One region of the Shewanella psychrotolerans genome, then DNA from elsewhere that is predicted to be linked to it. Evidence: predicted binding sites of a transcription regulator. Region 1 holds the regulator's gene; the other holds the start of a gene.

Region 1 (3,161 bases):
TCGCATCAACCGCTTGTAAAATAATATCCATAAGCTCTGCCGTAACGCTTCGCTTACCGGTTCGCAAAAGGTCAAACGTGTTCTCTGCCTCATGGCAGACATCAACCATAGGGCTAAGGCTTAGGAAGCCGGCACCACCTTTTACGGTATGGAAACCACGAAAAATGGCATTGAGCAGTTCAGTATCATCTGGATTATTTTCCAGCATAACAAGCTGTTCAGATAAGAGTTCGAGTATTTCACCCGCCTCAATCAAAAAGTCCTGCAGTATCTCTTCATCAACATCAAAGGACATTAATATGACTCCTACTTAGAAACCCAGACTCGACAGTAAGTCATCGACTTCATCTTGTCCCGTCACGACATCATCACGCAATTCTGCGTTCATAATAGGACCTTCTGCTTCTACGTTTTTGTTTTTATTAACGGGCTTTTCTGATGCGGGTTGCTCACCAAACACCGTTAACATAGAAACTAAATTATTCTCAACCTCACGCACTAACTCAATGACTCGACGGATCATCTGCCCGGTAAGATCTTGGAAATCTTGTGCTAACAATATGTTATTTAACAATTCTCTTAAGCGGTTTGAATCCGATTCACTTCGTTCAATAAATTGCTGCACATCATGACAAAGGGTTTTGAACTCATGAAGTTCAAGATCTCGCTTCATTAGTCTTTCCCAAGATGGCTTAACGGCTTTTACATTCTGAGTTAAGGCATCTGCAAGGGGCAGAGACTCTTCTACAGCATCCATCGTCTTATTAGCTGCTTGTTCTGTCATGTCGATAACATAATTTAGACGTTCTTTCGCGTCTGGAATCTCACTATTTGCGAGTTCGACCAGACGGTCATCAACCTGAAAATCCACAATAGCGCTATGAAGTTGACGCGTTAAACGCCCTACTTCATCAAACAGCTCTTTTTGGATTGGACTAGCTATCTCTTTAATTATCTCATCAGCCTGCGCCTGTTCATTGGCTTCTAGCAACTCAACAAGTTGCTTAGCCTGCGCTAAACTAATCAGCCCTGAAGTATCTGCCTGCATAGCTAAACCTTGATTAACCGAGTCGTTCGAAAATTTTGTCTAACTTCTCTTTCAATGTCGCTGCAGTAAAAGGTTTCACGACATAACCATTAACACCGGCCTGCGCCGCGGCAATGATCTGTTCCCTTTTTGCTTCCGCAGTTACCATCAATACTGGAATATGTTTGAGGTCATCGTCAGCACGAATTGCCTTCAACAAATCAATCCCTTGCATACCGGGCATATTCCAATCGGTAACGACAAAGTCAAAATCACCTTTTTGTAGCATAGGCAATGCCGTCGAACCGTCATCTGCTTCCTGAGTGTTGTTAAAACCCAAGTCTCTTAACAAGTTCTTGATGATACGCCTCATTGTTGAAAAATCGTCAACGACGAGAATCTTCATATTCTTGTCCAAGGTTTCCTCCGCGGAGCTGCTTTTATATTGCTCATGTAATCGTTATATTTGGGTCCAGTGCTTAAGTTTAGCTTTAAGTCTTAGCATTGCCTGACTGAGTATCTGGCTAACACGAGACTCACTAACATCAAGAACCGCACCAATTTCTTTTAAATTTAACGCTTCGTCATAATATAACGACAAAACTAAACCATCTCTTTCTGGTAACAATTTGATGGCTTCAACCAAGGCTGCGTGAAATTGATCTTCAGCTAATGCCTCAAAAGCATCATCTTGATGTCCATCGTCTTGACTAACTACATCGACCGATACACCAAGATCTTCAATTCCAACTACTTTTCCAACTGATACATCATTAAGAATATGATGGTACTCATCGAGTGACATATCAAGTCGATCTGCAATTTCATTATCTTTTGCATCTCGTCCTAGCTCTTGTTCAAGCTCGTCAATGACTTGGGCAACTCGCCTTTGGTTTCGATGAACAGAGCGAGGAACCCAGTCTCCACGCCGAATTTCATCAAGCATGGAGCCTCTAATTCGAATGCCAGCAAAGGTTTCAAACTTAGCTCCTTTACTACCATCAAATTTAGTTGACGCCTCTAACAATCCCATCATACCAGCTTGAATTAAATCATCTAATTGAACAGAAGCTGGCAAACGGGCTAATAAATGGTGAGCAATCCTTTTAACCAACGGTGCATACTGTTCAACGATAGACGTTTTATTATCTAAACAAGTATACGCAGCGGCTTTACTCACTCGCTCGATCCTCTTGATATTCAGGACGTTGCACTAGACGCTCAACAAAGAACTCTAAGTGCCCACCAGGCTGTTGTGGTATGGGCCAACTAATAATCTTATTAGCTAACCCGTGATATGCAATTGATGCAGGCGATTTAGGAAACGCTTCTACTATCAATTTTTGTTTACGAACAGATTTACGAAGATTTTCGTCAAATGGAATCGTCGCTACCAACTCTAACGCTACATCGAGGAAACGATCCGTTACTTTGCTAAGTTTAGCAAATAACTCCATACCTTCCCGCAAACTTCTAACCATATTGGCAACTATTTTAAATCTAAACACGCCGTGTTCTCGACTTAAAATTTTAATTAGCGCATAAGCATCGGTAATAGAGGTAGGCTCATCGCACACGACAATCAACACATCTTGCGCTGCGCGTGAAAAGCTCAACACCATATCTGAAATCCCTGCGGCTGTATCAACGACTAAGATATCAAATTGAGTCCGCATCTCGCTAAAGGCGCGAATAAGGCCAGCGTGTTGCGCTTGCGTCAACTCGACCATCGCTTGCGTGCCTGAAGTCGCAGGAATAATTCCTATTCCTTTAGGACCTCGAACGATAATATCATCGAGATCGGCATCACCGGAAAGAACATGAGACAGATTACGTTCGGCCCTTAAGCCTAACATCACGTCAACATTCGCCAAGCCAAGGTCAGCATCGAGAACAAGCACACGCTTGCCTTTCTCTGCTAACGAGACCGCAGTGTTGATGGATACGCTAGTTTTACCTACGCCACCTTTACCACCCGTTACGGCGATTACTTTTACTTTTTCGTTATATGGTTGATTCATCATACGTAAACCGCTTGCTTGATCCCGACTCATTGTTTTACTCAAATGCGTAGGCCTGCTCATGAGACCTTTCAATATTTCTGATTGGTTGCTCTTTCTTATCTAGTACTGAA
Region 2 (3,161 bases), 170 kb from region 1:
TAACAGGAGTTCTCTGTTTATATCTGTGACGCCAGCGGCAATGATAGGTAATTCAACGGCGCAGCGGATTAACGCCCCAGTTTTTAATCTGTGTAGGCGTTTTAAAGTGTCTAAATCTATGGGGGTGTTCGTCGCGTTAAGATCCATTGCCTGGCCACCACACATGCCTCGGTAACCAGAAGCGTTAGCGAGTGAGCGTATCATTAATACTTGCTGTGTTGGTGTTAACGCCGTCGTTTCTTGGCTGAGGATCTCAAAGGCTAAGGTTTGTAATGCATCGCCAGCTAAAATCGCTGTGGCTTCGTCAAAGGCGATATGTACGGTTGGTTTACCGCGGCGCAGTGCATCATCGTCCATCGCCGGAAGGTCGTCATGAATTAGAGAATAAGCATGGATACATTCTATTGCCGCAGCGCAACTGTCGAGATGTTCCAGTGGCACATTAAGCATCTCGCCTATGGCATAAACCAAAAAAGGTCGAATTCGTTTGCCACCGATTAAGGCGCCATGCTCCATTGCCGCTTTTAATTTCGGCTCGGTATCGTCCTGAGCATTGATAAATAGACGCAGCTGATTATCGACCCGCTGCTGATATTGGGTTATCGCTTCGGTTAGCAATTATTCGCCCTCTGCTAAGTAGGGTTGCAAACTTGGTTGATCATGTTCTTGGGTAAGAATAGACACTTTTTGTTGGGCTTGTTCCAACTTACCTTGGCTATTTCTGACTAAGTTGATACCCCGTTCAAACTGTTTTAACGCATCGTCCAGAGAAACATCTCCCTGCTCTAGCGCGGCAACTATTTGCTCCAATTCCGATAATGATTGTTCAAATGTCAGGTTTTCAGGTTTTTTAGCCACGGTAATATTCCCAAGAAATTAGCGACACACAAAGTATCTTAGTGAACTTCATGGGTCAAATTAGGGTGTCGTATATTTGTGCAATAGCACGATTTACGGAGGAATTTTTATAAAAAATTGAATTTGTAGCTAAACTTGCTTGTAAGCTGTCCGATAACAGAATTAGAACAATATTCAATTTTGTCAGATATTATATCCTAAAGCGATACGTGCGGTTAGGCCTATCAAGGTCAATTAGAGAACTTTATTTTGCTCAACTTTAGCTACAAACCCTATCTTTAGGGAGGATTTGGGGTAAGATCATCAAAACCCTATCTTTGATGTTTTAAAGCTGATTAAAACCTAGACACCTCAGTCGATGTTTTAGAAACAGCCAGTACAATAAATAAGGAACAGTTGTGGATTTAGCGACCCTGATAGGCCTCATTGGTGCATTTGCTTTTATTATCGGAGCTATGGTTAGTAGTGGCGGGATCGCCATTTTCATTGATGTGCCCTCAGTGCTTATCGTTATGATAGGTTCTTTGTTTGTGGTGATGATGAAATACAACCTCAAACAGTTTCTTGGCGCGGTAAAAATTGCAGCCAAAGCGTTTATGTTCAAAATCGACAAACCTGATGTGCTGATAGAGCAGTCAGTCACTATGGCTGATGCCGCGCGTAAAGGTGGCTTTCTCGCATTAGAAGAAGCTGAAATTAGTAATAGTTTTATGCAAAAAGCCGTCGATATGTTGGTTGATGGACACGATGGTGATGTGGTTCGTGAAGCTCTAGAAAAAGATATCGCCCTGACTGAAGAGCGCCATAAAGCGGGGATTGGTATTTTCAGGGCGCTAGGTGATGTCGCACCCGCTATGGGAATGATAGGTACGCTTGTGGGGTTGGTTGCCATGTTGTCGAATATGGATGATCCAAAATCTATCGGACCATCGATGGCCGTTGCGCTACTAACAACCCTGTATGGCGCGATTATCGCCAACATGGTTGCCATTCCTATTGCTGATAAATTGACTTTGCGCATGGGGGAAGAGATGCTCAACCGCAACCTTATTATGGATGCGGTGCTTGCCATTCAAGATGGCCAAAACCCAAGGGTCATCGAAGGGTTCTTGAAGAACTACCTTTCTGAAAAACAACGCCAGATAGATACTACGGACGGGGAATAGCCAGATGGCTAAGAAGCAGAAGTGTGACTGTCCACCCGCAGGTGCTCCCATGTGGTTGGCGACCTTTGCTGATCTGATGTCGCTGCTGATGTGTTTCTTTGTTCTTTTGCTCGCGTTTTCTGAAATGGATGTGATGAAATTCAAGCAAATTGCCGGTTCGATGAAATATGCCTTCGGTGTGCAAAATAAAGTAGAGGTAAAAGATATTCCCAAGGGAACATCGGTGATTGCACTCGAGTTTCGTCCCGGTAAACCAGAGCCAACACCCATAGAGATCATTAACCAGCAAACCAACGAGATGACCGAGCCCACTATTGAAGTTCAGGCTGGTGAAGATGACAGTGCCGGTGGAGTGCAGCAACAACGTGGTGAGCAACGAGGTGGCGAGGCGTCATCTACCGCGCAAGAGCAAGCCGACGCCGAAGCGCAATCTCAATCACAACAGCAACAAGCATCCTCTCAAGATCAGATTAATGATCAAGTGAAGAAAATGGCTCAAGAGCTTAACAAAGAGATTGTCGATGGTGCCATTGAGATCGAGTCTTTAGGGCAGCAGATCATTATTCGAATTAGAGAGAAGGGCGCATTTTCATCCGGTTCAGGATTCTTGCAGCCTAGGTTTAAACCTGTGGTGCGTCGAGTCGGAGAGCTACTTAAAGATGTTCCCGGAATAGTGACAGTGTCAGGTTATACCGATGATATGAATATCAGTAATGAACTTTATAGTTCTAACTGGGATCTGTCGAGTAAACGTGCGGTTGCTGTGGCTCATGAGTTGATTAAAGTCAAAGGGTTTGATGATACACGTATGAAGGTGGTTGGAATGGCAAGTTCGGCACCATTGGTGCCTAACGATTCAGCCGATAATCGTGCACGAAATCGCCGGGTTGAAATTGCTATTGAGCAAGGTAAGGCAAAAGAGTCGGATGAGATATTGGTTGGCCAGTAACCTTTAAGTGAACGATTGATATAACAAAACAGGCCCTCATCGAGGGCCTGTTTTGTTTAAGATCTCTAAAATTGTCATCTTTTACTGCGGCTCGATAGGCATTTGCATACTGACCTTGGTATAATAACAAAATTGCTGTCTAAATTTATTCCCTCGGAACCTCCATGAAATTTATCGTAAAACTGTTT

The links. Region 1 encodes FliA, which starts transcription of late flagellar genes. Its sites were predicted from a motif close to CTAAAGNTNNNNNNNNNNNNGCCGATA; they were not measured.
Region 2: a site for FliA is predicted at 988-1,014, ahead of pomA (flagellar motor protein PomA). Genes of this name have one in related genera too.

The regions. Positions count from the first base shown of each region.
Region 1 covers NZ_CP080419.1:2,913,164-2,916,324, forward strand. Annotated here, with positions in the region: gene K0I62_RS12885 (chemotaxis protein CheA) at 1-295, opposite strand, end outside; gene K0I62_RS12890 (protein phosphatase CheZ) at 311-1,048, opposite strand; gene cheY (chemotaxis response regulator CheY) at 1,062-1,445, opposite strand; gene K0I62_RS12900 (RNA polymerase sigma factor FliA) at 1,488-2,207, opposite strand; gene K0I62_RS12905 (MinD/ParA family protein) at 2,200-3,081, opposite strand; gene flhF (flagellar biosynthesis GTPase FlhF) at 3,086-3,161, opposite strand, start outside.
Region 2 covers NZ_CP080419.1:3,086,727-3,089,887, reverse strand. Annotated here, with positions in the region: gene ispA ((2E,6E)-farnesyl diphosphate synthase) at 1-618, opposite strand, end outside; gene xseB (exodeoxyribonuclease VII small subunit) at 619-858, opposite strand; gene pomA (flagellar motor protein PomA) at 1,257-2,024, shown strand; gene K0I62_RS13685 (flagellar motor protein MotB) at 2,029-2,973, shown strand; gene thiI (tRNA uracil 4-sulfurtransferase ThiI) at 3,138-3,161, shown strand, end outside.